3 regions of the Pseudomonas sp. OIL-1 genome follow, and region 3 is predicted to be linked to each of the others. Evidence: predicted binding sites of a transcription regulator. Region 3 holds the regulator's gene; each other region holds the start of a gene.
What was found. The regulator sigma-54, encoded in region 3, starts transcription at its own class of promoters, with help from an activator protein. The targets are predictions, from matches to a motif close to ANTGGCATNNANNTTGCTNT.
Positions count from the first base shown of each region.

Region 1: flhA (flagellar biosynthesis protein FlhA) is a predicted target of sigma-54. The motif match lies at 2,980-2,999, and genes of this name have one in related genera.
Region 2: nirB (nitrite reductase large subunit NirB) is a predicted target of sigma-54. The motif match lies at 6,844-6,863, and genes of this name have one in related genera.

Region 1 covers NZ_CP048629.1:3,806,447-3,817,038, reverse strand. Annotated here, with positions in the region: gene G3M63_RS17530 (EAL domain-containing protein) at 1-1,205, opposite strand, end outside; gene G3M63_RS17525 (tetratricopeptide repeat protein) at 1,202-2,833, opposite strand; gene flhA (flagellar biosynthesis protein FlhA) at 3,061-5,181, shown strand; gene flhF (flagellar biosynthesis protein FlhF) at 5,213-6,556, shown strand; gene fleN (flagellar synthesis regulator FleN) at 7,067-7,894, shown strand; gene G3M63_RS17505 (RNA polymerase sigma factor FliA) at 7,894-8,631, shown strand; gene G3M63_RS17500 (chemotaxis response regulator CheY) at 8,811-9,188, shown strand; gene G3M63_RS17495 (protein phosphatase CheZ) at 9,208-9,999, shown strand; gene G3M63_RS17490 (chemotaxis protein CheA) at 10,012-10,592, shown strand, end outside.
Region 2 covers NZ_CP048629.1:882,608-893,199, reverse strand. Annotated here, with positions in the region: gene G3M63_RS04055 (sugar O-acetyltransferase) at 1-448, shown strand, start outside; gene G3M63_RS04050 (DUF1523 family protein) at 454-990, opposite strand; gene G3M63_RS04045 (bifunctional protein-serine/threonine kinase/phosphatase) at 1,100-2,869, opposite strand; gene G3M63_RS04040 (formate/nitrite transporter family protein) at 2,871-3,698, opposite strand; gene nirD (nitrite reductase small subunit NirD) at 3,741-4,112, opposite strand; gene nirB (nitrite reductase large subunit NirB) at 4,109-6,670, opposite strand; gene G3M63_RS04025 (trypsin-like peptidase domain-containing protein) at 7,830-8,372, shown strand; gene G3M63_RS04020 (hypothetical protein) at 8,472-8,834, opposite strand; gene G3M63_RS04015 (glutathione peroxidase) at 9,011-9,556, shown strand; gene G3M63_RS04010 (hypothetical protein) at 9,572-9,934, opposite strand; gene G3M63_RS04005 (cytochrome b) at 9,998-10,522, shown strand.
Region 3 covers NZ_CP048629.1:1,725,121-1,735,712, forward strand. Annotated here, with positions in the region: gene egtB (ergothioneine biosynthesis protein EgtB) at 1-404, opposite strand, end outside; gene egtD (L-histidine N(alpha)-methyltransferase) at 401-1,384, opposite strand; gene yjgA (ribosome biogenesis factor YjgA) at 1,493-2,014, opposite strand; gene pmbA (metalloprotease PmbA) at 2,117-3,475, shown strand; gene G3M63_RS08120 (HPr family phosphocarrier protein) at 3,488-3,760, opposite strand; gene rapZ (RNase adapter RapZ) at 3,762-4,616, opposite strand; gene ptsN (PTS IIA-like nitrogen regulatory protein PtsN) at 4,623-5,081, opposite strand; gene hpf (ribosome hibernation-promoting factor, HPF/YfiA family) at 5,103-5,411, opposite strand; gene G3M63_RS08140 (RNA polymerase factor sigma-54) at 5,488-6,990, opposite strand; gene lptB (LPS export ABC transporter ATP-binding protein) at 7,083-7,808, opposite strand; gene lptA (lipopolysaccharide transport periplasmic protein LptA) at 7,801-8,340, opposite strand; gene lptC (LPS export ABC transporter periplasmic protein LptC) at 8,327-8,908, opposite strand; gene G3M63_RS08160 (HAD family hydrolase) at 8,905-9,441, opposite strand; gene G3M63_RS08165 (KpsF/GutQ family sugar-phosphate isomerase) at 9,438-10,409, opposite strand.

The DNA.
Region 1 (10,592 bases), 2.1 Mb from region 3:
AAGTCGTTGACCTGCTTGAAGGCATCAAGATTGAGTAGCAGCAGAGCAGCCGAATCGGTCTTGCGCAGGTCCTCCAGCAATTTTTCCCGATTCGGCATCCTGGTCAGCGAATCGGTATAGAGGTTGCTCAACTGGCGCAGCGTGCCTGCGATGATATAGAGCACCAGCCCAGCGAGTATCAGGAAAATGATGCCGATGATCGCGGCTATACGCAGGTTGCGCTCGCGCATTGGCGTCATGGCGGCATCGATCTCTGCTTTGGGCACGCCAATACCGAACACCATCCCGGCTACGGTTTCCGAGAAAAACAGGGCGTACTGTTCATCGTTGACCGTCAGCGCCATACGCTGCATAGGGGAGGCTATCAATGGGCTGGAAAGGATATCCGGCGGCTGGATCTTGTTGGTCTGTTTGTGCAGTTCGCTGCGTGAAATCGCATCCATCAACCGTTGTGCGCGCCGTACATCATCAGCGCGGGCCAGGCTGGACAGGTTGCGATTGTCAGAGTCGATCAGGAAGGAGAAGGTGCCCGGGGTTACCTCGACGCGGCTGACCATGCGGATGATCTCATCTGCTCTCCAATCCGTGGACGCCAGGCCAATCACCTGTTGCTGTTCGTTGCGGATGGGCGTGCTGAGGCTGACGACAACCTTGTCGGTGCTGGAATGGTAATAGGCAGGGCTCCAGTAGAAACGCGTCCCCAAGTCCCATATGCGCCCGCTGGGCGGTTCAATCCGGGCATACCAGTCGCGTTCGGCGTAGTTGACGTCGTCGCTGACCACTTCAAGCTGATTTCCGATTTTAAAACCGTAAACGGCGAAGGGTCCCGGTTGGTAAGCGTCAGGATCAAACCAGATTCCACCACCGCTTACGCCTTCTACATCGCTCAGCGTCTGCACCAGCGCTTCCTCCAGCTCCTGCTTGTTATGCCGGCCAGTCAGTAACTGCTGTCTTTCGAAAAGCTGCCCCATGCGCGCCAGTTCGCGTGTGTTCTGCTCCATCAGCCGATGATGAGCATTGATGCGATCCAGGTTGGCATGGAAGGTATCGGCGATCTGGCGTTGGCGCAGCTCTGACATGGTCTTCTGGGCAAAATCCAGGTTGAGACTGGACATGAGCCACATGCCGATGATGAAAAGTCCGACCAGTAGCGAAAGTACTACCATGATCGACCGCTTGACCGGAGTCATTCCTTCGACTCTCACGAACGTCTGCCTCGCATGTCCGATTGGACGCGTTGTTGTCCTAGCTGGCGTTGTTCCGGAGTCAGGGAACTGGCGATCCGCTCAAGGTGGGAGCGAGCGCGGGTTTCGCCATTGAGCAGGGCCTTGCTGAGCCAGACGTACGCCTCAAGCGCTTCCTGACTGTCAGGCGTGCCCTGGGCGTAACTCAAGCCGAGATTGTATTGTGCCTCTGCAGATTGTTGGGCAGCCGCTCGCTTGAGCCACTCCCTCGATTTGCTGGTATTGGGTTGTGCTCCAGAGATGTACTGTTCTGCCAGGGCCAACTGGGCTGGCAGATGATCCTGTGCCGCGGCCTGCTCCAAGTGCTGCAGTGCCCTGGCTGGATCAGGCTCCGTTCCCTTGCCTTGCAGGTAGGCCTGGCCGGCACGGAAGCGTGCCTCGGCCAGCCCCTGCTGGGCGGCCTGTTCGACCAGCTCAAGTGCACGTGCCTCGTCGCGCACTGTGCCTTCACCCTTGGTATACAGATCGGCGAGGAGCAGCTGGCCAGGACCATAGCCCTGTTCTGCGGACAGTTTTGACCAGTGGATGGCGGCATCGGCTTCGTTGCTGACCCGTGCCAGCGAGGCAATATGATGCTGCGACTTGGCATCGCCGGCACGCGCTGCGGACAGGCAAGCGCCGTGGGCTTCCTGGTAGTTGCGGATGGCGAACAGCAGGTAGCAGTTGTTGGCGTGCTTGCGGCTGTCCTGGTCGAGCGTTTTTGTTTTGGTATCAGGGCCTGGTGTCGGCGCGGAGTCTGAAGCGGAAGCCGTGGTGCTGGCTGGTGCTGGCTTGGGCTGAGCGGCAGCCGCAACCTGCGACCGGGATGCAGTGGGTTCAGCTGTGGCCTTGCGTTCCGTTGCTGGTGTGGCGGGTGGCGACGCCTCGGCACGCGCTACGGTTTCAGATGTGGCTGCCGGGGCAGTACGTGTTTCGGCAATGGGCGCGGGCTCCGCGGCAGATTTGTCGGATGTTCCGGCGGCCGGCTGGGTGGCTTTGCTGACCTGAATGCCAGCCTCCTTGACTGGCGGCTTCGCTGGCGCTCGAGTGGCCGAACCGGCCCTGGCGTCAGGCTGTTTCGTTTCTGGCTGTGGATCCGTGACACTGGATATCGCCGAAACGAGACCGACCATGAACGGCGGGAAGGGGCTATAGGATTGCGCCGGGCTGTACCTGGCCAGGGCTTTGTCGACGCGCCGTTCGAAATCATTGACCTGGGCGTAGCAGGAATGACTGTAGTTGTCTTTCAGCTGGGCCAGGTTTTCGGCTGTGGGAGCCATATCGGCATAGCGTTCACCGACCGCGTCACAACGCTCGTCTCGCTCACGGGCGACGCGCTGACGGTGCGGAATGTATCGAAGATCGATGGGACGTTCCGCCAGATAATCGGTAAGCGGATCGATCCTTGGCTGAGCCAGCAGCTTGTCTACTTCCCCGGTACGAGCCTCTTCCGAGGCGTTCATCCCGTCAATGAAGTCCGTCAGGTTCTGTTTCTGTTCTGCAATAACTTCGGCCGGCTTGGACAATGGCGTCTGTTGCCCGGGCGTGGTTGCACAGCCTGCAACGCTCAGCGTTACGCAGGCCAATAGGGTTTTTGGTATTAAGCGCATCTACCTTCTCTGTTCCAGTCGGCGTATGCCGTTTTGGTCGCTACCTTGCCGAGAATGTGATTTTGATGTCATGAGCCAACATTATCACTGCTAGGACGCGGTTTTAGTCGGTTGGTTCATATTCCGTAATGTCGACGCGGTTCTCAACTGGAACGCTTCTTGCGTAAGGGTCTGCCACACACTCTTTCAGCGTCAATTAATTGTTCAGGAAGCGTCAACGCATGGCAGTGGATCGTTCCCAAATGATGAGCAACATGCGAACCGGCCTGGCTGGCTTGCGCCACGGCAGCCTCGGCGTGCCGATTCTGTTGCTGGTCATGCTCGGCATGATGATGCTGCCCGTGCCGCCGTTCCTTCTGGACGTGTTTTTCACCTTTAACATCGCGCTGTCCCTGGTGGTGCTGCTGGTGTGCGCCTACGCGCTGCGGCCGCTGGATTTTGCGGTGTTTCCTACGATTTTGCTGGTGTCGACGCTGTTGCGCCTGGCGTTGAATGTGGCGTCCACCCGTGTGGTGCTGCTTTATGGACATGAGGGCGGCGACGCTGCGGGCAAGGTAATCCAGGCGTTCGGGGAAGTAGTGATCGGCGGCAACTACGTAGTCGGTCTGGTGGTGTTCGCCATCCTGATGATTATCAACTTCGTGGTTGTCACCAAAGGCGCCGGGCGTATCTCCGAAGTAAGTGCCCGCTTTACCCTGGATGCCATGCCAGGCAAGCAGATGGCTATCGATGCCGACCTGAACGCCGGGATCATCGATCAGGAGCAGGCCAAGCTGCGTCGCAGTGAAGTGGCCCAGGAGGCTGATTTTTACGGCTCCATGGACGGTGCCAGCAAGTTCGTACGAGGCGATGCGGTCGCCGGCTTGATGATCCTGTTCATCAACGTGATCGGCGGGTTGGCGATCGGCATGGCTCAGCACGGTCTTTCCTTCGGTGACGCTGGTCGCATCTACGTGCTGCTGACTATCGGTGACGGTCTGGTGGCGCAGATTCCGTCGCTGCTGCTGTCCACTGCTGCAGCGATCATGGTTACCCGGGTCTCCACTTCAGAAGACATGGGCGCCCAGGTGCAGCGTCAAATGTTCGCCTCGCCCAAGGCGCTCGGCATCGCTGCGGCGATCCTGGTTCTGATGGGCCTGATCCCGGGCATGCCGCATGTGTCCTTTCTCGGCCTTGGCGCCCTGGCCGCCGCCGGTGCCTACTGGATTGCACAGAAACAGAAAGCCAAGCTTGAAGAGGCTGCCGAGACAGAACGCAAGGAATCCCAGGTGCCGGCGGTACAGCGGCCAGAGACCCGCGAACTCGGCTGGGAAGACGTGACACCGGTGGATATGGTCGGTCTGGAAGTGGGTTACCGGCTTATCCCGTTGGTTGACCGTAACCAGGGCGGACAGCTGCTCGCACGCATCAAGGGCGTACGCAAAAAGCTCTCCCAGGACCTCGGTTTTCTCATGCCATCGGTACACATTCGCGACAACCTGGATCTCGCGCCGAACGCCTACCGCGTGACGCTGATGGGCGTTGGTGTCGCGGAGGCCGAGGTGTATCCGGACAAGGAACTGGCTATCAATCCGGGTCAGGTATTTGGCGAGATCAAAGGGATAGCGGGCAAGGACCCGGCGTTTGGTCTGGAGGCTGTCTGGATCGAAGTGATGCAACGCGATCAGGCCCAGTCGCTGGGTTACACAGTGGTTGACGCCAGTACAGTTGTCGCCACGCACCTTAACCAGATCCTGCATAAGCATGCCCACGAAATGATCGGGCATGAAGAAGTCCAGCAGCTGTTGCAGGTGCTGGCCAAGGCTTCACCGAAGCTGGCGGAAGAGCTGGTGCCCGGAATGATCTCGCTGTCTGGTCTGCTCAAGGTGCTGCAGGGTTTGCTGGAAGAACAGGTGCCGGTACGCGACATCCGCACCATTGCCGAAGCCATCGCCAACCAGTCTGGCCGGAGTCAAGATACTGGCGCCTTGATTGGGGCAGTGCGCGTCGCATTGTCCCGCTCCATCGTGCAAAGCATTGTAGGGCTTGACTCGGAGCTGCCTGTGATCACGCTGGAACCCAGGTTGGAACAGATATTGCTACAGAGTGTTCAGAAGGCCGGACAAGGCGCAGAAGATGGCGTCATGCTCGAGCCGGGCATGGCCGAGAAGCTGCAGCGGTCACTGGCAGATGCGGTACAGCGGCAGGAGGTCCAGGGTAAGCCAGCCATCGTACTGGTAGCCGGACCGATCCGCGGGATGATGGCCAAGTTTGTTCGTTATGCGGCGCCCGCGGCCAATGTACTGTCCTACCAGGAAATACCGGACAGCAAGCAGGTCACCATCGTTGCGACGGTGGGCCAACAATGAATAGTCAGTACCAGGACAGGTGAGGTCAGCCATGAAAGTCAAACGTTTCTTTGCCGCTGATATGCGTCAGGCGATGAAGTTGGTCCGCGACGAAATGGGCGCGGACGCCTCCATTATCGCCAACCGCCGGGTCGCTGGGGGCGTGGAGCTGACAGCGGCGCTGGACTATGAAGCGCCTCGCGTGACCCCACCCACACCTGGGCTTGATCAGGAGCTGAAGAAAACCCAGGAGCGCATCGTCAAGGCGCGCGCTCAGCTGGGCGAAGGCGGGCAGCCGGCAGACGGGCCGCAGGTCAACCGCCAGTTGTTCGGCGAAACCATGCGCCAGGCCGTCGAGCAGGGCTCGCCCGTTGCTCAGCAATTGCTGGCACGGCTACAGAACGAGCACGCTACAGAAACCAGACCTGAAACCCGCGCCGCAGCTCCGCAACCGGATACTGCGGATACCGGTATCGGTGCAATGCGCGCCGAACTCGCAGGGCTGCGTGAAATGCTCGAGACCCAGCTGGGCAACATGGCCTGGGGCCAGATCAACCAACAGCGACCGCATCAGGCCAGTCTTTGGCGCCGGCTGACTCAGTTGGGTCTGCCGGCAGAGCTGAGCAAACAATTGATGGCTAAGGTGGCAGACGTGACAGATATCCGTCAGGCCTGGCGCATGCTGCTGGCGCACCTGGCACACAGTATTCCGGTTATCCGTGACGAACTTGTCGAACAGAACGGCGTAATCGCGTTGGTTGGCCCAACCGGAGCCGGCAAGACCACCAGCCTCGGCAAACTGGCAGCACGCTACGTGCTCAAGCATGGCAGTCAGCATGTTGCGCTGGTCACCATGGACACCTTCCGGATTGGCGCCCACGAACAGTTGCGCACGCTTGGACGTATCCTCAATGTGCCGGTGCGGGTGGTCGATGAACAGAACAGCCTGAGCGATGTGCTCAAGGAGTTTTCTGGCAAACGCATGGTGTTAGTCGATACAGCTGGCATGCAGGGCCAGGATCCGCAGCTGCGTAGTCAGCTGAGTGAACTGGCGGCGCAGGGGCAACGGGTTCGTACGTTGTTGGTGCTGGCCGCCACAAGTCAGTACCAGGTGCTGAAGTCTGCCTATCATCATTACAAATCCTGCGGACTGTCCGGTTGTATTCTGACCAAGATCGACGAGGCAGCCACGCTGGGCGAGTCACTGGGTCTGGCTATGGAACAAGCTTTGCCGGTAGCCTATATGGCAGATGGCCAGCGTATTCCGGATGATATTTGCCAGGCGGTAGGCCACAAGCTGGTCAGTCGTGCGGTGAGCATGGCCAGTAATGCTGGCGAAGCGCCTGCCGATGAGGCAATGGGCAATGTCTTTGCAGGTATACTGCACGCAGGTTGAAGAGGCGGGGATCAGCTGCATTTCGCCTCAAAGGTGCGATCCAGCAAGCGAACCGCAAGAGCGTGCTGTCGACGAATGCACTGCAGCATGGGCGGCGCGGTTTTTACAGATTTGCGAGGGTCTGTTGCCGTTTCATCGCGGCCGCGACGGAGGCCCGTTTGGTGCAGAACAAGGCGCGAGGAATGAAGTTTGTTCAACACATCCATGTGTTTCACCCCTTCAGGGCTTACGCGCAAAAGCGCTCCAGGCGTTTTTGTGGTTGTTCCAAATGAGTGACGAGTAACGCAGTGCTGCGGCAAACGGGTCCCGTCCCTTCGGGTGGGGCCGCCTAGGTTGCGCGTCAAATGACGCCATGCGGCGTTGCGGGACTTGGCAAGGGAACAACCATTACCTGCGTCCCGCGCCTTGCGGATCGCCGCCCGGCCTTGCGCCATTTGACAAGCAACGCGGCTCGCGATGAAACGGCAACAGACCCTAAAACGAATTCTTATTACAAGGTAATCCACACAGATGGGCAGCAATCATCCGGTTCAGGTTATCGCGGTCACCGGCGGCAAGGGCGGGATCGGCAAAACCAACGTATCCGTCAACCTCAGCATGGCGCTGGCGGCGTTGGGGCGTCGGGTCGTACTGCTCGACGCCGACCTTGGCCTCGCCAACGTGGACGTGCTGTTGGGTATCAAGCCCAAGGCTACGCTCGCGGACGTGCTTGATGGCAAATGCGACTTGCGAGACGTGCTGATCGACGGCCCCGGTGGCATCCGCATTGTCCCCGCTGCCTCGGGTGCAGCGCGTATGGTCAACCTGAACCAGCAGCAGCACGCCGGCCTTATCCAGGCGTTCAGCGACATTGGCGACAATATCGATGTGTTGATTGTCGACACCGCCGCCGGGATAGGCGACTCGGTCGTGAGCTTCGTGCGTGCTGCCCAGGAAGTTCTTGTCGTGGTATGCGACGAACCTACCTCGATCACCGACGCCTACGCCTTGATCAAGTTGCTCAATCGCGATCACGGCATGACCCGCTTCCGCGTGCTGGCTAACATGGTCAATACGCCGCAGGAAGGCCGCACCGTTTTTGCCAAACTGACCAAGGTCACGGACCGTTTCCTGGATGTGGCGCTGCAATACGTCGGCGCGGTGCCCTACGACGAATCGGTGCGCAAAGCGGTGCAGAAACAGCGCGCGGTTTTTGACGCCTTTCCGCGTAGCAAGGCCTCGCTGGCCATTCGCGGCATTGCGCAGAAAATTGATTCCTGGCCGCTGCCGGTCAATCCTCGGGGCCATCTCGAATTCTTTGTTGAGCGCCTGGTCCAGCATTCGGGGGCAGAGTCATGATCGCGTCCGCCAGTGGAGCCTATATGTACAACCGTACCCAACTTGCAGCGGGTCAGCAGGATCTGTTGGTCGAGCAGTTTGCTCCCCTGGTCAAGCGCATTGCCTATCACCTGCTCGGGCGCTTGCCGTCCAGCGTCCAGGTGGAAGATCTGATGCAGGCCGGCATGATCGGTCTGCTCGAGGCCTCGCGCAAATTCGATCATTCCAAGGGTGCCAGCTTTGAAACCTACGCCGGTATCCGCATTCGTGGTGCCATGCTGGATGAGGTTCGCAAGGGCGACTGGGCGCCTCGGTCGGTCCACCGCAATACGCGTATGGTCAGTGATGCCATTCGCGCGGTGGAAGCCAGGCTTGGTCGCGACGCTAAAGATCAGGAGGTTGCGGCCGAACTAGAGATGAGCCTTGAGGATTACTACGCGATTCTGGGCGACACGGCCGGCAGCAAACTGTTCAGCTTCGAGGATCTGCTCGAGTCCGGCGCGGCGGCGGATGTCCACGCTGAAGGTGAACCTCAGGGCGAGCTGCTGGATGAGCGGTTTCGTGGCGCGCTGGTCGAGGCCATCGAAGGCCTTCCTGAGCGTGAGCGACTGGTGCTTTCCCTGTATTACGACGAAGAGCTGAACCTCAAGGAGATCGGCGCGGTGCTGGGTGTGAGCGAGTCGAGGGTGAGCCAGCTGCACACGCAGTGCGCAGCCCGGCTGCGGGCACGTCTGGTTGCCTGGAAGAACGAATATTGATAGTCGGATCTCTGGTCCGGCTATATAGCGACGGTGCCTGAGTTGCCCGCTGGCTGAGCAGCTTCGGTACACTGCGCGCGTTTTACTTGCTGAGTCATTCTGGCTCGGAGACATGAATTTAGCAGAGTGCGAACCTGCACTTTTATCTGGTTTGTACGGAGGTCTACTTGGACAAGAATATGAAAATTCTGATCGTCGACGATTTCTCGACGATGAGGCGCATCATCAAGAACCTACTGCGTGACCTCGGGTTCACCAATACCGCGGAGGCCGACGATGGCAACACCGCGTTGCCGATGTTGCAGAGCGGTAATTTCGACTTTCTGGTCACTGACTGGAATATGCCGGGTATGAGTGGAATTGATCTGCTCAGAGCTGTCCGGGCCGACGACCGTCTGAAGCATCTTCCGGTGTTGATGGTCACTGCTGAAGCCAAGCGCGATCAGATTATCGAGGCCGCGCAAGCAGGCGTGAGTGGCTACGTGGTGAAGCCTTTCACCGCCCAGGCGCTCAAAGAAAAAATCGAAAAGATTTTCGAACGCGTCCAGCCGAAATAATCAACCGGGGTATCAGAAGATGGCTTTAAGCAAGGATCCCGGCCAGGCGACTGCTCAGCAATTTGAACATTCCCTCAAGGAGCATGCTCTGCAGCTCGTTGATCACCTTGAGAGTGGTAACTTCAGCGAAGCAGTACTGGTGGTGCACTCAATCAATCAGGCCCGTGACCGCGGGCTCTACCACGAGGTCGGGCAGCTTACCCGGGCGTTACACAACGCTATCGTGAATTTCCAGATCGATACATCCCACGCGCTCGGCGATGGCGGCGAAGCCTCGAAGATTTCCGACGCCTCGGACCGTCTTGATTATGTCGTGCAGCTCACCGACAAGGCCGCCAATCGCACCATGGACCTGGTGGAAAGCAGTACGCCCTTCGTTGCCGAAATCGGTGAAGAAGCTGCCGCGCTGCGCCTCGAATGGGCGCGTCTGCAGCGCAGGGAAATGGCTGCCGATGAGTTCCGTGACCTGTCCCGACGCATTGGAGAATTTCTGACCAAGACCGAGCAGTCCGCGACAACAGTTTCGACACATCTGAACGACATCATGATCGCTCAGGATTATCAGGACCTGACTGGTCAGGTCATCAAGCGTGTGACCACGCTGGTTCACGATGTCGAGGAAAGTCTGGTGAGTCTGGTGCGCATGGCAGGGCAGGTCGATCGCCTTGCTGGCATCGAGCATGGCGACGGCGTGAAGCCGAAAAAAGCACCAGAAAAAGGTGAAGGTCCGCAGATTCATGCCGATATAAGGGAAGACGTAGTGTCTGGACAAGACGAAGTTGATGATCTTCTGTCCAGTCTTGGTTTTTAAGGGAGTACATGCATGAGTTTCGACGCGGATGAGGAAATCCTTCAGGACTTTCTGGTGGAAGCCGGAGAGATCCTGGAGCAGTTGTCCGAGCAGTTGGTAGAACTGGAAAACCGTCCGGACGACGCCGATTTGCTCAACGCGATCTTTCGCGGCTTTCACACGGTAAAAGGCGGGGCGGGTTTCCTCCAGCTGGACGCGCTGGTTGGCTGCTGCCATATCGCAGAGAACGTTTTCGATATCCTGCGCAAGGGCGAACGTTCGGTTACCTCCGAATTGATGGACGTCGTCCTGCAGGCGCTCGATTCAGTCAACAGCATGTTTGCCGAGGTGCGTGAAGGCGAGGCGCCCACGCCGGCCGAGCCGGCGTTGCTTGAGGCGCTGGCCTTGTTGGCGAAACCCGCTGCGGCGAGCCCGAGCCCTGATCCTGTCACGTCGAATCAGGCTGTTGAAGCGACTGCCGTGAATGTCCCGGAAGCGGCGGGCGGCGAAGGCGACATCACCGACGACGAGTTCGAGAAACTTCTGGATGCGTTACAGGCAGAGCCCTCTGCTGAGGCCGTTGAATCCGCTTTGCCCGTGTCTGCCGGCAATGC
Region 2 (10,592 bases), 840 kb from region 3:
CAGTGATAGCGAGCAGGCCGAGCGTGACCGGCTGCTCCGTGAGCTGGTGCCTGACTGCGGTAGCGATGTGACGATTGAGTCGCCCTTTTTATGTGATTACGGCGATAACATCACGCTCGGGGACAAGGTCTTCTTCAATTTCAATTGTGTGATTCTGGATGTGGCGCGCGTCGTTATTGGCTCGAACGTGCTGTTTGGGCCGGGCGTGCAGGTGTATGCCGCAACTCACCCGATGAGCGCAGCACAGCGGCGCACCGGACTTGAGTCAGGCAAACCAGTCACCATTGGCGATGACGTCTGGGTTGGCGGCGGCGCTGTTATCTGTCCGGGCGTAACTGTGGGTGCCGGTACCGTAATCGGCGCGGGCAGCGTGGTGACCCGCGACATACCGGCTGAGGTGTTTGCCGCGGGCAATCCATGCCGGGTGATCAAGGCCATTGCGGATTGAGCTGTTTAAATGGGCCTATCCAGACGTCGCTGCGAGCGTCTACGCGTCGCCAGGAAAACCGCCATAATCACACCACCGACCACCAGGAAGAACAGTATATTGAATATAGGCAGGGGCTCGTCCCGGGTGGTGGTGGCCTCGATGTCAGTGATGTTCGGAAATGTCGAGAACATCTGTAGCCGCCAGCCGTAATAGCGAATCAGCGCCAGCTGATTGCTGTTCCGCGAAAAATCCTGAGCGCGGGCTTGCACATCGGCGGAGTCGAACTTGAAATACCAGGGGAAGCCCCAGCCGGTATCTTCGTTACGGTACACCCGCACCTTGTTGCTGTCGGGATCCGCGGTATTGATGAAGTACATGTCGCGAGTAGGCCCTTCAGCCGGATTCTCGGCGTTGACCACGCCGTCATCATCGACCCGTTTGACCTCAACGCCGGTGACATGCACAACGTCATGTTTTGGCAGTATGTAATGCAGGCCCAGCGCCGCGCTGATAACCAGGAACGCGATGACAACTATGCCCAACCGCTTGATCCATCTCATCCGTCTACTCCGATCACTGCTTCTGAATATTCACGAGTGTAGAGGATAGGCGCAGGGTGAAGGCTAAAGGTTCCACGAAGTAGGCCATTTAGCCTGATTAGCGGCCAGGTCAGCGCATCAACAGCAGAACTATGACCATGAGTAAAACGGCTGAGATCCACTGCCAGACCAGCACAGGATTGCGTTTGATCAAAGGTGGGCGGGCGCGATTGGCCAGCTCGCGGCTGGGACGGCGCAGCTCGAAGACGAACTCCGATAGCTCTGTGTAACGCTTGTTGGGGCTAGGCTGCAGCGCTTTTCTCACTACCTCGTCGAGCCAGGCGGGAATCTCCCGGTTGTCGTCCAGCACTGACTGGTATTTCAGCTTGTTCTGCGCGGCGCGCGTACGACACTTGGCCACTTCCGCACCATAGGGCAGTTTGCCAGTGAGCATCTGATAGGTAATCACGGCCAGCGAAAACATATCTGAAAGCGGCGTGCCGCTCTCGCCCAGGAAGTATTCGGGAGCGGTGTACTGGGCTGTTCCGAGAATGTCGTTGTGTTGCACCGCTGCGGTGATCTCTGCCAGACCGGCCACCTTGGCGGAGCCAAAGTCGATGATCTTCACTGTGCCGCTGCTGTCGATCATGATGTTTTCGGGGCGCAGATCCTGATGCAGCATCTCCGCTCGATGAAAGGCCTGCAGCCCTTTGGCGATCTGCTCGACAATGCCGCGAACGGTTTCGACATCCGGCGTCGGGTTATCGAGCATCCATTGGGCCAACGTCTGCCCTTCGATGTATTCGGTAAGGGTATACAGATAATTGCGCGGCCGATTGATCGGACAGGGCTTGAGTACGTGGTTGCTGCGGATGCGGCGGGCAATCCACTCTTCCGTCAGAAAGCGTTCCAGATAGGCTGAATCGTCCTGTAGATCAGTAGACGGGGTTTTCAGAACGATAAACCCGGGTTCCTGTTCGTCCTCGGCCAGATATACATGGCTGCGACTGCTGGCATGCACTTCACGGATAATCCGGTAGCCATCAAACACCTCCCCCGGCTGCAGGATGGGCGGTGGCGGCAGTTCGGTCAGTCGTTGATGCAACTCATCGGCGGCCTGATCCGGCAACTCTTCGATACGTATGATCTGCGCCGTGAGATTGTCGTCGCTGCCTTGCTCAAGCGCTTCTTCAACCATGCGCTGGGCGGCCAGGTCCAGATCCAGGGGGGTCGCCGCGATGGCAGCGAGCATGAAGCGACTGCTGGCATGCTCGTACACACCATCGGTGAGCAGCATGAAGGTGTCGCCAACTTCAACTTGCAGGGTGCGGTAGTCGATATCCAGCCAGGCATCAATGCCCAGAGCGCGGCTCAGGTAACTCTTGTCCGCCGATACCCGCATCCGGTGATCTTCAGTGAGCTGTTCCAGCGCGTTGCCCTGTACACGGTAAATGCGGGCATCGCCGACGTGGAAGAGGTGTGCCGTGCGCGATTTCACTACCATGGCGCTGAAGGTGCACACATATCCGCGGTCGAGATCGTAGCGGTATTGGCTCTGCCGGGTCTGGGCGTACAGCCAGGAGTTGGTGGCAGCCAGAACGCGCTGCACGGATTTTTTCACTGACCAGGTTTCGGCGGTGCAGTAGTAGTCTTCGAGAAAACTCGCGACCGCTGACTGGCTGGCAATATGGCTGACATCGCTGCTGCTGATGCCGTCTGCCAGCGCAATGGCGATGCCCTTGGAGCTGAGCAGCGGCTCGCAGGGTATGCACAGCCCGTGAAAATCCTGATTGGTCTGCTTGCGGCCCTTGTCGGAGTACTGGCCGACGGCAATGCGCAAATGACCAGGCCCGGGGGCCTGATCACGGCCCAGCCGCAGACACGACTGGGTTACTCCCACTTTAGAGCGCCTTGGCTGCGTAGTTAGGGCGCTTGGGCGCGGTTCTGACGTGGGTGGTGTAGAGCGTCAGGCCGGTCAGTGACAGACCGCCGATCAGGTTGCCGAGCACCACCGGTAGTTCATTCCAGATCAGGTAGTCCAGTAGCGAGAAATCGCCGCCCATGATCAGGCCCGAGGGGAACAGGAACATGTTGACCACCGAGTGCTCGAAGCCCATCGCGAAGAACAGCATGACAGGCATCCACATGGCGATGACTTTGCCGCTTACTGTGGTCGAGATCATCGCGCCAACCACGCCCAGCGAGACCATCCAGTTACAGAGCACTCCGCCGATGAATACGGTAAGCATCCCCGCCGCGCCGTACTGCTTGTAGCCCACGGTACGGTTCTCGCCGATGTTGGCAATCACTTGTCCGACTTCACCGGGTTCGATGGAAAAGCCATAGGTGAAGGTGATCGCCATCAGCACCGCGACAGTCAGGGCGCCGCAGAAGTTGCCGACGAACACAAAACCCCAGTGTTTCAGTACGCCGCCTATCGTTACGCCCGGACGCCGATCAATCAACGCCAGGGGTGTAAGGACAAACACGCCGGTAAGCAGGTCGAAGCCCAGCAGGTACAACATGCAGAAGCCGACCGGAAAAAGGATCGCACCGACAATCGGGACGCCGGTCTGTACTGAGATGGTCACGGCAAATACTGCCGCCAGAGCGAGAATGGCGCCGGCCATGAAGGCTCTGATCAGCACATCGCGGGTGGCCATGAAGATTTTTGATTCACCTGCATCGACCATTTTGGTGACGAATTCAGCGGGTACCAGATAAGACATAACAATTTACTCAGATATGTAAGAGGAGGTGTCGCGGAGGCATCAGGCCTCCGCGATTTCCACCAGATCACCGTTAAGACGCACAGGCCACGCCCGCAGGCGCTGTTCGGGATACTCCAGACAGCTGCCGTCCTTCAGGCGAAAGTGCTGCTTGTATAAAGGCGAGGCAATTACCAGCTCGCCCTTGAGGTTGCCGACGATGCCGCGGCCAATGACATTGGCGCCGGATTTCGGGTCGCGGTTTTCCAGTGCGAATATCTGTTCGCCCTGTTCCGTGCTTGGCAGGTGGAACAGCGCAACCTGCGCTTCGTCAAGCCAGGCCACCACGCCTGAGTTGGCGACCAGGTCGCGGCGTTCGCAAAGGGGGCGCCAGCTGATGGCGCGGGCGGTGTTATCAATATTCAGTTGGGTCATGACAGAGCCTCCTGGGTGACGGTAATCAGGTGCAGTTCGGATGCGCGGGCAGGGCGAGGCTGGCCGCGCTCCTTGACGAAATGAATGTCCGGATCGCCACGCTGGTCGTTGACGAAGGTGCGGAAGCGCTTGAGTTTCTCCGGATCCGCGATCGCGTTGGCCCATTCGCATTCGTAGCGATCAACGACCAGTTGCATCTGCGCCTCGAGTTCGTCGGCCAGACCCAGGCTGTCGTCGATGATGACTTCCTTGAGATAGTCGAGGCCGCCTTCAAGACTCTCGCGCCATACCGAGGTGCGCTGCAGCTTGTCGGCGGTGCGCACGTAGAACATCAGGAAGCGGTCGATGTAGCGGATCAGTGTCGCGTCATCCAGATCGGTGGCGAACAGCTCCGCGTGACGCGGACGCATGCCACCGTTGCCAGAAACGTACAGGTTCCAGCCGTTTTCAGTGGCGATCACGCCGATGTCCTTGCTCTGGGCTTCGGCGCATTCGCGGGTACAGCCGGAGACGCCGAACTTGATCTTGTGCGGCGCACGCAGGCCCTTGTAGCGATCCTCCAGGCGGATCGCCATGCCGACGCTGTCCTGCACGCCGTAGCGGCACCAGGTGCTGCCGACGCAGGATTTGACCGTGCGCAGCGACTTGCCATAGGCATGACCGGTTTCGAAGCCGGCCTCAATCAACTCGCCCCAGATATCCGGCAGCTGATGAAGTTGCGCGCCGAACAGGTCGATACGCTGGCCGCCGGTGATCTTGGTATAGAGATCGTATTTCTTCGCCACAGCGCCGAGGGTAATCAGCTTGTCCGGGGTGATTTCGCCACCGGCGATGCGCGGCACGATGGAGTAGGTGCCGTTTTTCTGCATGTTGGCCATGAAGGTGTCGTTGGTGTCCTGCAAGGGCACCAGCGTCGGATCGGTGATGGGCTGGTTCCAGCAGGAAGCGAGAATCGAGCCCACCGCCGGTTTGCAGATATCGCAGCCGATATGACCGCGACCGTGTTTGGCCAGCAGCTCGTCAAAGCGGGTAATGCTGTTCACCCGGACAATGTCATACAGCTCCTGACGGGTGTGAGCGAAGTGCTCGCAGAGGCTCTTGTCCACCTCGACCCCGCGGGCGCTCAGCTCGTGCTCGAACACCTGCTTGACCAGCGCCGCGCAGCCACCACAACCGGTCCCGGCCTTGGTCTGTGCCTTGAGCTCGCCGAGATCGGTACAGCCGGCATCGACTGCGCAGCACACCGCGCCCTTGCTGACGTTGTGACAGGAGCAGAGCGTGGCGGTATCGGGCAGTGCATCGGCGCCCAGCGTCGGTGCGCCCTCAGAGAGCGGCAGAATCAGGCTGGACGGGTCCGCCGGTAGCTTGATGCCGTTCTGCGCGTACTGCAGCAGGGTGTCGTAGTAACTGTTGTCGCCAACCAGAACCGCGCCGATAACGGTGCTGTTGTCGGCGGATACGACAAGCCGGCGATAGCTGTTGTTGGCTTCATCGATATAGCGATAGCTTTTCGCACCCGGTGTGGCGGCGTGCGCATCACCGATTGACCCCACGTCAACGCCGAGCAGTTTGAGCTTGGTCGACATGTCGGCGCCGGAGAAGGCTTCGTGCTGCTCGCCAACCAGCTGTAACGCCAGGTTGCGCGCCATGCTGTAGCCGGGGGCTACCAGGCCAAAGCAGCTGCCATTCCAGGAGGCGCACTCACCGATGGCGTAGATGGTCGGGTCGCTGCTGCGGAAATCGTCATCGATGATTACCCCGCCACGCTCGCCCACTTCCAGGCTTGCGCTGCGCGCCAGCGCATCCTGTGGGCGGATGCCGGCGGAGAAGACGATCAGGTCAGTTTCAAGATATTCACCGTCGTTGAAGTTCATCCGGTAGGCGTATTCCTCGCCCGGGACGATTTCGCTGGTAGCACGCGAAAGGTGTACGCCGACGCCAAGCGCCTCGATCCTTGCCTTAAGTGCGGCGCCGCCCAGGTCGTCCAGCTGTACCGGCATCAGCCGCGGAGCGAATTCCACCACGTGTGCTTCAAGGCCCAGTGACTTCAACGCATTGGCGGCTTCCAGCCCAAGCAGGCCGCCACCAACCACCACGCCGCGGCGAGCTTTGGCTGAGGCGTCGCGGATTGCATCCAGGTCATCCAGCGTGCGGTACACCAGGCGGGAGTTGCCTTCGGCACCCGGAATCGGCGGTACAAAGGGAAAGGAGCCGGTGGCCAGGACCAGGCGATCATAGCGCTGACGCCCGGCGCTGGTAACGATTTCCTGATTGTCGCGATCGATATCCAGCACCTGGACACCAAGGTGCAGGTGCACGCCGTGGGTGCCATACAGGTCTGCTTCGCACAGCGCCAAGGACTCCGCATCACGCCCACCGAAATACTCCGATAGATGCACACGGTCATAGGCGCGCTGGCGCTCCTCGCCATACACATGAATATCGTAATGCGCCATGGCACCGCGTTCGATCAATTGTTCCACGCAGTGATGGCCAACCATACCGTTACCGATGATGACTAGCGTTTCGCTCTTGATGGATGAAATGTCAGCTTTCATGGCCTTTCCTCAGTCAAGGCAATCCGGAACGCTGAGTCTCAAAGCGGCTCAGGCTTCGATCTGTCCCGGATATCGTTATTAACGCCACGGCGCGGACCGGCTTGATCACCCCTGGGTGGTTATGTAAAGGAGAGGGGGCGACGGCTGGTTGGCCTGGCAAGCTTACTAAGGGTTGAGCAAGGAGCGTGCCAGGGATGGCCTGCACCCTTCGGTCATCCCGTTGAGCTTTGCGCGAGCCGTTAATGACGCGGGTTCTGGCCAGGGAAGAAAAAATATGAACGATGCGCACCGGCACCGGTAGACCTCCCATGGTGCAAGACGATGAACCATAAGGGTGCGGTTCGACGCCTCGCTTCCCGGTATTGGTGCGCCATGTTGGGGCCTGAGCATGATGCTGAGCGAAGATAGTGCAGCGAAGGCTACGCCAGTGACTAGTGGCTCACGAGTATCGAAACGATTTCACCCGGCATTGAACTGATATCGAAACGCCCGGTCTTTATTTAAGCCAGCGCTGTTGACGGAAAAGTGACGACTAGTTAGCAAACATCAAGGGTGCCTAACGCTACAACCGATAGGGTCTGAAAAAGTTGGATTGCTAAACTTTCTCGGTTTGGAAAGTGCGGATAGTTAATCATTTATATATCCATTTTTGAAACTTTCCACGTTGTTCCGGAGGTAATGTTGTTGCCTCGCCCGGTGTCACTTCAGTTAGAGCTATATCGGAACTACATCCTGTATGGCGCGCGGATAGCCTTGTTCATGGACTGATCAGCTGCTTTGCCTGCTAAGCCGGGCATAAACGAAACAGCGATTTCGAGCTTTTTGGTGGGCGGCTGTCCGGGTTTGCAAAGGTAGTGAGTGGAGTCGGCTGGATACGATGGCCGGCACGGTGAATGGCTTGTTGCGCATCTGTTGGTTATCTATCTAAAGGAAGCAGGCGGAAGGGATTACGTAAATAACAATAGAGGGTGAAAACGTGTCCTTATCTATCTCTGTATCTGCGGCGTATTTCATAAGAAAGCTGTCCTGTGCTCTTTTAGTCTCGATTCCGGTAATGTTGATTACCGGTTGTAACGGTATTCCGGTTCCAGTGTCTCCAATAAACGAGCCGCAGGGGCGCTCTGTTGTGTTGTCTGGTTTTCCTGCACCCGGGTTCTTTATGGCCACTGCTACTCAGTGGAACGAAGAGTACGCGGTGACCACGCGACATACGCCGTTTCTCACTAATGTCGCTCATCAATGTACATCGGGCTGTGATCTGGTATTCCTCAAACGCAAGGCGGAGGACGGCGCGCCGCAATGGCGAAATGCAGTCCCGGGAGAAGAAGTGATCGCCTCGGGTGTGAGCCCCTTTCTGATAACAGTCCAGGGTAGGGGTACGGCGAAATCCACTCGGGTTGTTATCCGCGACCATCCGCCGGAAGTGCTTGCGGCTGTTCACGATGCGCCCGTAGTTAAAGGAATGTCCGGCGGACCTGTTTATGGCGCAGATGGACAAGTGCTCGGAATGACCCTGGGTATGGGGACAGATGTGATCTTCTCCGATACGCATGATCCTCTCAGTGCGGCCCATGGCGATCGCCTGAGCTTTTACATGCCTTATGAGGAGATCCGGAAGGAGTGGGAGCGGTATCAGGTTATCCAGGCGCGAAGAGCCGAGGACGACAAAGCGCCAGACAGCTTGTTTGCGAGTTCGGACTGACCGCAATGGATTATCGATAGCCAACCAGGCATGTGCTCGGCTGGGTTGGATGGTCGCGATGTCGGGGAACAAAAGCGGTGATCCCCGGCATGCGGGCCCTCAACGGCGTTCGGGTAGCGGCGGTCGGCCCTGCTGGCGCAGGACATGGTTAACCACCGGTTCGAGCATAGACATGACCGTGAGATAGCCTGGTAAGGAATCGACCAGGATAAGGTCGAAGTTGTCGCCATCTATGTTGACGTCGAACATCCAGCGCGCACCGGCCATTTCCTCCTGCCCGCCCTTTTCCCAGCGGCGATACATGGTGTAGACGTCCAGTACTTCGTCATATTTGCCGAAGCCCAGCCTGCCGAAAAATTCATCATTGGAATCGTCCTCGTCCTGCCAGTCGGCGCCGACGATATGCTCGAGGTCGTTTGCCACCCAGACCAACTGGCCCTGCTCTACCTTGTAAATTGCCATGCCGTTGCTCCACCACCGATACGTACGATGCCGCAATGATATCACTATGACATTCATGTGCTGGACAATTCGACGATTGGCTTGCGATAGGGTTATGGCCGATGAGCTTGAGCTTGCGCGGTGCGGTGAAACCGGTACAGTCGAAATCTTCATTGCTTCTGACCAGGAAAATAGCCATGGCATCAATCTATGATATTCCCGTGCAATCCATCGATGGCGAACAGACCACGCTCGCACCTTACAAAGGCAAGGTGTTGCTGGTCGTCAACGTGGCGTCCAAATGCGGTCTGACGCCACAGTACGAGGGACTGGAGAAGCTGTACGAGAACCGCCGCGCCGAGGGTCTCGAAGTGCTGGGATTCCCAGCCAACAATTTCAAGGAGCAGGAGCCCGGCACCGATGCCGAGATCCAGGAGTTCTGCACCCTGACCTACAAGGTTCAGTTCCCTTTATTCAGCAAGATTTCGGTGGCCGGAGAGGATCGCCATCCGCTCTACAGCCAGTTGACCGAGGCGCTGCCGCGTGCCACTGGCGAGGGTCCGATGCGGGATCGTCTCTCCGGTTTCGGTATCCAGACCAACGCTGAGCCCGAGGTGCTGTGGAATTTCGAAAAGTTTGTTGTTTCCCGGGATGGCAAGGTGGTTGCCCGCTTCGCGCCGGATGTGGCACCCGAAGACGCGCGCATTCAGGAAGTCATTGACGCCGAGCTAGCCAGAAAGTAACCCCGTCGGGCGATATCAACCCGCGCCGTCAAGGCCGACCACTGTGGGTGCTCCAGCTCCGATCAGCTGGTCGATCAGCCGGACCAGTGTCGAGCCGTCCTCACCGACCAGCACGGCGAGTTGTTTCTGGCTCAGCCCATCACCCGCTTCGTCCATCCGGATGCGCGGCGCCCAGCTGGCGCCATTGATACCGGCGGACCGCCGGTGATCGGGCGCTCGCCGCAGCCGGGCGGACATGGCGGACTGCGAACCAAAGCCTGGTCTTGCGGCATGTTCTGCCGTAAAAAAACAGATGGGCGCTTCCAGACATGCGTGCAGAATGCGATGAGTGGCTCGCCTGGGGCGCGACTGTCGCGCAGAGCCTATACTCAATCTCATCCGTGCTCCCTACGGCGGCGCAATCCAGCTTGCCCTAGGGCATGTAACCGACTGGAGCTCGATATGCTGCATGACAACTCCACCCGCTACGGCAGCGTCACGCGCTGGTTCCACTGGCTGATGACACTGCTGATCATTCAGCAGTTCTTCAAACTGACAGACCGGATAGGCGAGGGCGAACACTGGCTGGGCGATAACTTCGGCCCGTGGCATGTCTCCATTGGCGTGCTGGTGTTGACGCTGGTTGTACTACGCATCGCGTGGGTGCTGAGTCAGCTCGGGCATCGCCCCGTCCACCGCGGCCCCACGGCACCCTTTGTCCGCCTGGGGCACTTCGTGTTGTACGTCATCATGTTGCTGATGCCCGTCACCGGTATCTCTTACATGCTAGGCAATGGCTACGGATTAACCGTTTTTGGAATGGAACTGGCCGAACGTACCGACATCGAAACGCCGTGGCTGGCCAATATTGGTAGCGTGCACTCACCGCTTGCCTGGCTATTTCTGGGAATGGTGCTAGGGCACACTATCGCCGCGTTCTATCATCACTGGGCCCTGCGCGACGACACCATCAAAAGGATGCTCTGATCCTTGGCTACACGAGCAACACGCGTTCCGTTCAGTTATTCTTCCGCTCTGATCGGCCATCAGTAAATCC
Region 3 (10,592 bases):
AGGTCCAGCGCATCCTCGGTCAGATTGCCGGCTTGGATTGCTGCGCGCATGTGAGCGTCAACATGGGCACGGTAAGCAAGCACCTCGTCCAGTGTGGGGCGGGATAACATTCCCCGCTCCGCGCGAAGATGGCGTTCGCCCACCCCGACATAATAGGAATTGAAGAGCACCCTGAACGCAGGGTCGAAGGCTGCGGGTGGGTTTGGCGACGCCGACAGAATAAACGTCTCGAAGAACCAGCTGGTATGCGCCAGATGCCATTTGACAGGACTGGCTTCGGCCATCGATTGCAGCTGGCAGTCTTCAGCCGACAGGCCCTCGACCAAGGCCAGGGAGTACTGGCGTACCTCATGAAAGCGCGCTGCAACGCGGGTCGAGCGAGAGATTGGTTGATGCATGCTCATTGGCCTGGCTCCGCAAGAAAAACACCAAACCATTGGTAAGGATCGGTCCAGAACTGGCATTGGGCAAAACCGGCTTCAATCAACATGTCGCGGAAGCCGTTCGGGGTGTATTTGTGGGAGTACTCGGTGAGCAGGTGTTCGCCGGCGCGAAAGCAGCGGTTGGTCTGGCTGCCAAGCTCTACGCGGTGGTCACGCTGGGCTACCAGTTGCATTTCTATGCGGTTGTGCACGCAATCGTACCGTGCCCGGTGACTGAAATTCGTCCGGTCAAAGTCCGAGCCGATTTTTTGGTTAACCACGTCCAGCACGTGCAGGTTGAATTCTGCGGTGACGCCCGCCGCATCGTCATAGGCTGCCTCGAGGATCTCGACCGGTTTGATCAGATCAATCCCGATCAGCAGCCTGCCATGCTTGCCACAGTTACGGCGAATATTACGCAAAAGCCGTAGCGCATCGGCACGGGCAAAATTGCCGATCGACGAGCCGGGGTAGAAAAATACCGGCGGCGCATCCGGACATTCGCTGAGTAGGGTGGAGAGATCAAGGTCACGGGTGAAATCGCTGACTACGCCAATGCATTCCACTTCGGGGTTATGGGCCGCGACTTCGATCAGCGAGCTTTGCAGGAAATCGCCGGCGATATCGACGCCGACCAGACGTTCGGGGGCGACATGGTGCAGCCATTCGCGAGATTTGCCGCAGTCGCCGCACCCCAGGTCAACCCACTGCGAGCCTGAGGGCAGCACGTCAGCAATTTCCCACGCATAGCGGCGAAATATGCCGGCTTCAGTCCGCGTGGGGTAATACTCGCTGAGCTCGCAGATGCGGTTGAACAGCTGACACCCGGTATCATCGTAAAAATATTTGGAATCAATCCGGGCGGTGGGTTGCAGCAGCCCGTCGAGCAGGCTGGCGTTCTCCTGAAGTACGTCGTGCTGTATAGCGTTTTCGATGCGCGGTAGCGGCAGGGCAATATTCACGGGAAGCCTCAGCGTCAGGTCTACGACTTCTGAAACTAGCAGTCGCGCGCGGCTTTTGCCAACCCGATGCAGGCCAGATTAAGCCATGGTGCCCACGCGGAGCTTTGCTCAACCTTCGTCTTCTACTATTCCGCGGATCAGCTTGAACAGCTTGCGCGAGGCTGCCGGTGGCTTGTTTTCCGCAGTCTCCTTGCCGGCCTGACGCACGAGTTGCCGGAGCTGTTGACGGTCAGTTTGAGGGTACAGTGCGACAAAGGCATCCTGCTCCTCCGGTTTGCCAGTCAGCAACCGGTCACGCCAGCGTTCGAGCTGATGAAAATGTTGAGCGTGCGCCTGACTGCTACTGTCCAGCCGGTCAACGTAAGCCTGTATGGCGTCGATATCCTGATCGCGCATCAGCTTGCCGACAAAGCTCAGATGGCGTTTGAGGGCACCGCGCGCAGTATGCCGGTGGGCTTCATCCAGCGCCCTGCGTAGCTTGTCGGTGAGTTCGAGCTTGTCCAGCTGGGCTGGTTTCAGTTCAGTCAGACGCCGGCCAAGTTCCTGTAACTCATTCAGTTCGCGTTTTACCTGGCTTTTACTCTTGCCCTCGTCTTCGTCGTTCTGCTCTTCGTCGTTAAAATCTGTCATGGTGATCCCATTACGGCCTTTCGCCGGGTCTGTTCGATGCGCCATGATACCCGTTCACACTGCGGCTGTCCGGAGTACAATGGCGACCACAAAGGAGAACTTATGACTGATAACCTGCCTACCCGGAACGATGATCCGCAGGCCCTGCAAGCCGCTCTCGAGCAGCGCGTGGCCTTCATTCTGGACGAGTCGAAACGTCAGGGCGCTTCAGCCTGCGAGGTGGTCGTCAGCCACAATACCGGCCTCTCGGTCGGCGTACGCCAGGGTGAGGTGGAGAACGTCGAATTCAATCGCGACCAGGGCTTTGGTATCACGCTGTATTCGGGTCAGCGCAAGGGTTCTGCCAGCACCTCCGATACCTCCGACGATGCAATACGTTCGGCTATCGAAGCGGCGCTGGTTATCGCCCGTCACGCCTCCGAAGATCCCTATGCAGGGCTTGCTGACCCAGAACTGATGGCCAGGAATTTGCCGGATCTGGACCTCTACCATCCCTGGGAGCTCGGCGCCGAAGCGGCCATCCAGCGGGCCCTGGACAGCGAAGCTGCGGCGCTTGCACTGGACAGCCGGCTGAGCAGCGATGGTTCGCACGTCAGCAGCCACCAGGGTTGCCGGGTCTATGGCAACAGCAATGGTTTCATCGGCAGCTCGATTGGAACGCGGCACAGCGTAGCGACCTTGACCATTGCAGCGGACGCTCAGGGCATGCAGCGCGATTACTGGTATGGCGTGGACCGTATTGCAGAGCGTCTGCCAACTGCCGAGGCACTCGGCCAGAAGGCCGCCGAGCGGACGCTGGCGAGATTGGGAGCGCGCTCCATCAAGACTGCCAGGGTGCCGGTTCTGTTTGCGGCGGATCAGGCCGCCGGGCTGCTCGGGCATCTCGTTGGCGCGATTGCTGGCGGAGCGGTTTATCGTCAATCCACTTTTCTGCTGGATGCGTTAGGCCAGCCGGTATTCCCTGACTGGGTCACGATCGATGAACGCCCGCACCTGAAGCAGGCGCTGGGCAGCACCGCTTTCGACGGCGATGGCCTGGCGACGCGGGAGAAATCCTTCATTGAGCGCGGTGTGCTGCAGAGCTGGATCCTGGGCACCTATTCCGGGCGCAAGCTGGGCTTGCCGAGCACCGCCAACGCTGGCGGGGTGAACAATTTGCACGTGTCCTGCAATATTCCGGGCGGTCTGGATGCTTTGCTCAAGGAAATGGGCACCGGTTTGCTGGTGACCGAACTGATGGGCCAGGGCGTGAATGGCGTGACGGGGGACTATTCCCGTGGTGCGGGTGGGTTCTGGGTCGAAGAAGGTGAGATCGCTTACGCTGTGAAGGAAGTCACTATCGCCGGCAATCTTCGCGATATGTTCGGCCAGCTGCGTTGCGTGGGTGCAGACGAAGAGCGCCGGGGCAATTACCTTACCGGCAGTTGGCTGGTCGACGGCATGACAGTGGGCGGGGAATAAGCGCGACGGCCACTACTCGCCTTCTTCAAAGTAGTTGTTGACCAGTGCCGTCAGCTCTTGCATGGCCTGGTCAGCCTGCTCGCCTTCGCAGGCGATGCAGATCTCGGTTCCCTTGCTCGCCGCCAGCATCATGACCTGCATGATGCTTTTGCCATTGACCATCTGATCCTCGCTGCAACCGATGCGGACATCGCAATCAAAACGGTTCGCTATCCCGACGAATTTGGCTGCGGCCCGTGCGTGGAGGCCTAACTTGTTGATGATCTCGAGATTGGCTTTTGGCATGTCAGGGCAAGTCACGGTGTCGTATCTGCAGGTTGGGGGTATGCGCGCTCAGCTCCCGTACCAGGCGCTCGGCAATATAGACTGAGCGGTGATGCCCGCCTGTACAGCCAATGCCGACGCTCATATAGCTGCGTTCGCCGGCAGCGTAGCGGGGCAGCCACTTTGCCAGAAAATTGTAGATATCCTGATACATCTCCTGAACGTCCGGTTCCCCTTCCAGGTAATCACAAATTTCCTTGTCCTTGCCGCAAAACGGGCGTAGCTCCGCTTTCCAGTAAGGATTGGGCAGGCAGCGCACATCGAACACCAGGTCGGCATCGACCGGTACGCCACGTTTGAATCCGAACGATTGGATCAGCACGGAGGGGGCGTTGCCCTCGCTGCTGAGTAAACGCTGTTTCAGCAGATCACGCAGTTGGTACAGAGTCAGATGGCTGGTGTCGATCTTGAGATTGGCCAGATCAATGATTGGTTCGAGCAAGCGCAGTTCTGCCGCAATGGCTTCACCCAGCGATTTGCTTTCATCCGTCAGCGGGTGCTTGCGGCGCGTTTCCGAGAAGCGCTTGATAAGCACTTCGTCCGTAGCCGCGAGAAACAGCACGTCACAGCGAATTCCGGTATCGCGGACTCGTTGCAGCAGTTCGGGGAAGCGCTCGAGGTCACTCGCCAGGTTACGCGCATCAATACTGATCGCTACCTTCGGCAGGTGTTGGTCGGTGTCGTTGGCCTGTCTGGCCAGCTCGGGTAGCAGCCCGGCGGGCAGGTTGTCGATGCAGTAGAAACCGTTGTCTTCCAACAGATGCAGTGCGGTACTTTTGCCGGAGCCGGATCGGCCACTGACCACAACCAGGCGCATGGATCTTTAACTCCCTTCGTCGGTGCCGATCATCACTTCATAGAGTGTCTGGGCATCAGGTGATTGTCGCAGGGCTTCTCGCAGCGCTTGCTGGTCGAGCTTTTCAGCAAGCATTTTGAGTATCTGCAGATGTTCTTCGGTCGCTTCCTGAGGCACCAGCAGCACAAAGATGAGATCTACCGGTTCGCCATCCAGGGCGTCGAAATCAATCTTGCTGTCGAGCTGTAAAAGTGAGCCTATCGCCTGGGTACACCCAGGCATGCGGCAATGAGGGATGGCAATGCCATGTCCGAATCCGGTCGAGCCGAGTTTCTCCCGGGCAACCAGGCTTTCGAAAATCGCGTCGGGATCCAGGTTGGTGTGCTGAGAGATCAATTTGCCGATCAGCTCCAGCACACGTTTCTTGGATGCCCCCTGCACACCTGCAAAGGTGCGCTCGGGGGTCAGGATATGGTCTATTTGCATGGTCACGCGGCGTTGATGGCCTTAGCGGTCGTTGGCGCCCTGTAGGCGGTTGAGGTTCTTTTCCTTGTATTTGATCAGCTGGCGATCAAGCTTGTCGATCAGCATGTCAATTGCCGCATACATATCAGTGTGTTCTGCGTTTGCGACGACTTCCCCCCCGGAGACATGGAGAATGGCTTCGGCTTTCTGACGCAGCTTTTCAACTTCAAGGATGACCTGGACGTTGGTGATCTTGTCGAAATGCCGCTCGATGCGTGCCATTTTTTCAGTGACGTAATCACGCAATCCGTCAGTGAGCTCGAGTTGGTGACCGCTGATATTGAGTTGCATACGGCTTCTCCTGATTGGCTTTATGTTACTGGGTGAACCCGATCACCCGGTGGTGCCACCTTGATTCCTTGTACTGTCAAACCAGTCGCTTGCGTTCGCTCGATGGAGCGATGTTGAGTGATTCCCGATACTTGGCAATAGTTCGGCGGGCTACGTGAATGCCCTGTTCCTCCAGTAAACCAGCGATCTTGCTGTCGCTCAATGGTTTCTTCGGGTTTTCAGCCGCAACCAGTTTTCTGATCAAGGCGCGGATGGCGGTTGAGGAGAATTCACCGCCCTCACTGGTGCTTACGTGGCTCGAGAAAAAGTACTTGAGTTCGAAGATTCCGCGCGGGGTGTGCATGAATTTCTGTGTGGTGACGCGGGAAATGGTCGATTCATGCATGCCGACTGCTTCGGCAATATCATGCAACACGAGTGGCTTCATCGCCTCTTCGCCGTGCTCGAGAAAACCGCGCTGGTGCTCGACAATTTGCGTAGCGACTTTCATCAGCGTCTCGTTGCGGCTCTGTAGGCTCTTGATGAACCAGCGCGCTTCCTGCAGATGATTGCGCAGGTAGGTATTGTCGTTGCTGGTATCGGCGCGGCGTACCATGGAGGCGTAGGTATTGTTGACCCGCACCTTGGGTACCGATTCCTGGTTCAGCTCGACCACCCAGCGATTGCTGTCACGGCGGACAATCACATCCGGAATCACGTATTCGGCATCGCCGGAGGCAATCTCCGAGCCGGGCCTGGGGTTCAGCGTCTGGATCAGGGCAATGGCATCGCGCAGCTGGTCTTCCTTGAGCTTGGAACGCCGCATCAGCTGGGAGAAGTCGCGGTTTCCGAGCAGCTCCAGATGGTTGTCGACTACCCGTCGGGCCTGCTCGAGCATCGGTGTATCCGCTGGTAGCTGGCGTAGTTGCAGCAGCAGGCATTCACGCAGATCCCGGGCGGCCACGCCCACCGGCTCGAACTGCTGGAGCCTGTGCAGAACCATTTCGACTTCGTCGAGATCCGCTTCCAGCTCCGGGTCAAGGGAGGAGAGAATGTCTTCCAGTGACTCCTGCAGATAGCCGTCGGCGTTGATCCCATCGATCAGCGCTACGGCGATCTGGTAATCCGTTTCGGACATCGGAACCAGGTTCAGCTGCCATTCAAGATGGCTCTGCAGGGTTTCGCCGGTGCCGGTGCGCGATGTGAAGTCCCAGTCTTCGTCATCGTTGCTGGGCAACGAGCTAGCCGAGGTCTGGTAGACGTCTTCCCACTGAGTGTCGACCGGCAGTTCGTTGGGTATCTGCTCATTCCAGCTGCCTTCTTCCTGCGCCTGGCCGTGTTGTTCGATGGCATCAAGGGCGACGGGTTCGGGCATGGTGACCGCCGGGGCGTCATCGTTATCGGATGCGTTGTTGCCGGCATCGCCAGAAAAATCGTCATCGCCATCATCCGCCATTTCAAGCAACGGATTGGCTTCGAGCGCCTCCTGAACCTCCTGTTGTAGATCCAGGCTGGAAAGTTGAAGCAAACGGATGGCCTGCTGCAGCTGGGGCGTCATGGTCAGCTGCTGCCCCATCTTGAGGACGAGCGTTGGTTTCATTTTCCGTTGAACTACCTTGTGCGCTGAATCAGAACCGTGGGAGCGCCGCGTGGCGCTTTGCCTTTAAGATCATGCCTGAAGCCAAGCGGCTTTTATAGACGGAAGGCGTGACCGAGGTAGACGTCCCTCACCAATTGATTGGATAACACGGTTTCCGCGTCTCCTTCGGCAATGATGTGTCCGTCATTTACAATGTAAGCCTTGTCGCAAATATCCAGGGTTTCGCGCACGTTGTGATCGGTAATGAGTACGCCGATGTCCTTGTCCTTGAGATGCTGGATAATCTGCTTGATGTCATTGACCGATATGGGGTCCACGCCGGCAAAAGGCTCGTCGAGCAAGATGAAGCGGGGCTCAGTGGCCAACGCGCGGGCGATTTCTGCTCGTCTGCGCTCACCGCCGGACAGGCTCATGCCCTTGCTGTCTTTCAGGTGATGGATATGGAATTCGCGCAGCAGGGATTCGAGTTTGCCCTCGCGGCCCTTGCGATTAAGGTCCTTGCGGGTCTCGAGAATTGCCATGATGTTCTCGCCAACAGTCAGCTTGCGGAAGATTGACGCTTCCTGCGGCAGATAACCAATGCCCTGACGGGCGCGGCCATGCATGGGCAGACCGGTCACATCCACGCCGTTGATCTGGATCTTGCCCTCATCGGCTTTGACCAGCCCCACGATCATGTAGAAACAGGTCGTTTTGCCTGCGCCGTTAGGCCCCAGCAGACCCACGACTTCGCCGCTGGTAATCGACAGGGAGACATCCCGCACCACTTTGCGCGATTTGTAGGCTTTGGCCAGATGGTGCGCCTGTAGCTTAATCATTGCTGGCCGGCTCCGGCTCGGGCGTACGATTGCGCGGCTGGATCACCATCTCGATGCGGCCGGGCTGTTCGGCGTTTTCGCCGGGGCGCCCGGCATCAACGACTTCCTCCGCAACGTTATAGGTGACGTACTCGCCTTCAAATGTGTTGCCGTCCTGGTCCAGGTGGGCATTGGTGATCAGGACCACCCGTTCCTCGGCCGCATAGTATTCAATGGTCCGCCCGCGTGCATTGACCGGGCCCTTGCCCGGGTTTGGCGTCTGCCTGAATGTCGCGGGGTTGCCCACGCTGACGATCTTGCGGACTTCGCCCTCGGCGTCAGTGGTCAGCGTCACTTCGTTACCCGTCAGGCGCATGCTGCCCTGGGTCACGATGACGTCACCGGTATACACAGCGATGTTTCGCCGGTCATCGAGGTTGGCCGTATTGGCTTGAATGCGGATGGGCTGGCTGCTGTCTTCAGGAAGGGCGATTGCCTGAAAACAGGGGCCGAGCAACAGGGCAACAAGCGCCAGGGATTTAACGCACCTCATGTAGGCCTCGTACGTTGGACAGCAGCTGCATGCGGCCGTCTTGGAAATAGACATGCATGCCAGTGGCGGTAGTGACGCCGCTGGCTGCTTCGATTCTAACGTCCTGATCGGTCTCGGCGTAATCCCTCGCGGGAAATACCGTCAGCGCCGACGTGGTCATTTGCGATACCGGCTCATCGGGTATTTCCTGCTTGAGCAAGACATCATCGTTCAGCTGCACCCGGTCACCGCCTTCGGTGATCCACCCGGTTTGCGATGTCACTAACCAGGGCTGTTGTTCGTCTGCACGGAAATACAGCAGATTCGGCGCTTCCAGTCGGGTGCTGTCCTCGGTGGCAAGGTGCGTAGCGCGCCGGCTGGTCAGCTCATAGCGCACTGTGCCATCGGGATTGAGCATAGTGATCTGGCTGTTTTCCATGAAGAAATCAGGCTGCGTCGGATCATCCACCAGCACCGTTTCAGTGAAGCTGCCGGGTCGGATGTTCCAGTAGCCCATCGCCAATGCGATCGCCAGCGCCAGGCCGACGATGGCACCCACTACCAGGTAGCGAGGCGGATTGAAACTCACAGGTAAGCAGCCTGCGCGGCGTCAAGCGTGCCCTGGGCGCGCATGATCAGTTCGCAGAATTCGCGTGCAGCGCCCATCCCGCCAGCATTGTGCGTTACGCCGTGGGCATGCTCGCGCACAAAGGGGTCAGCGCTGGCAACGGCCATACCCAGCCCGACCTGACGCATGACCGGCAGATCCGGGAGGTCGTCCCCAAGGAACGCGATCTGTTGATCCTTGAAATTGACCCGCTGGCGAAGCTCCTCCAGCGCGTTGAGTTTGTCTTCGCGGCCCTGAATCAGGTGTTGGATGCCCAGGTTGGCGGCGCGCTTTTCGACCAGGGGAGAGTTGCGTCCGCTGATGATTGCGGTCTCGACACCCGAAGCGATGAGCATCTTGATGCCGTGACCGTCCAGCGTGTTGAAGGACTTGAACTCGGTGCCGTCCGGCATGAAATAGAGCCGTCCGTCAGTCAGTACGCCGTCGACATCAAAGATCGCCAGGCGTATGGCCTGGGCCCGTTCAAACAGGTGCATTTCATTGGACTGGTTCATACTACTCCTGCGCGTAACAAGTCATGCATGTTCAGGGCGCCAACCGGTTTGCCGGCGTCGTCGACCACGAACAGGCCGTTTATCTTGGCGTCCTCCATTACCTTCAACGCCTCGGCAGCCAGCGCACCCTGCGTCACGGTTTTGGCCCGTGGGGTCATGACGCTGGCGATGCTGGCGCTATGGATGTCGACGCTGTGATCGAGTGTGCGACGCAGATCGCCGTCGGTGAATATGCCAATCAGCGAACCACTTTCGTCTGCAACGCCGGTCAGGCCGAGCCCTTTGCGGGTCATTTCCAGGAGCGCATCGCGCAGGCGTGTCTCGGGCGTGACCATCGGCATACGCTCGCCAGCGTGCATGATGTCATCGACCAGGAGCAACAGGCGTCGCCCGAGTGCGCCGCCGGGATGTGAAAAAGCGAAATCCTCTGCACTGAAGCCGCGGGCCTCCAGCATGGCAATAGCCAGGGCATCGCCCATTACCAGCGCAGTGGTGGTGCTTGAGGTGGGAGCCAGATTCAGCGGGCAGGCCTCCATCTCCACACCGGTGTGCAGGTTGGCCACGGCGGCCCGTGCCAGCGTGGAATCCGGATTTCCGGTAATGCTGATCATCGGCACGCCAAGGCGCTTGATCAGTGGCAACAGGGTGACCAGTTCGGCGGTGTTGCCTGAATTCGACAGGGCGATGACTACATCCTCGCGGGTGATCATGCCCATATCGCCATGGCTGGCTTCGCCGGGATGCACGAAGAAAGCCGGCGAGCCGGTACTGGCAAGGGTCGCGGCCATCTTGCGCCCGATGTGGCCGGATTTGCCCATACCTGTGACGACTATGCGCGCCTTGCAGTCCAACAGGGTCTGACAGGCGCGGCTAAAGTGCTGGTCCAGTCTGGCCAGCAGGCTGTCAACGGCGTCGCGCTCCATGCTGATGGTGCGCTGTGCTGAGGCGATGAAATCGAATTCGGACATGGGATATGCGTCTTGGTGTGGTCAGGCCGCGAGTATAACGTCTTGTTTCGCCCAACTCACCCCGGGTCGAAGCCGGTTTTCGGGTAGCGCTGCATTATCCGGCGCGCAACGAACAACTACGCCGCTATCGCCGGAAATCAAACGTCAATCGGCTCTGATTTCGCGCAGCTTGGGGCGAGCCGG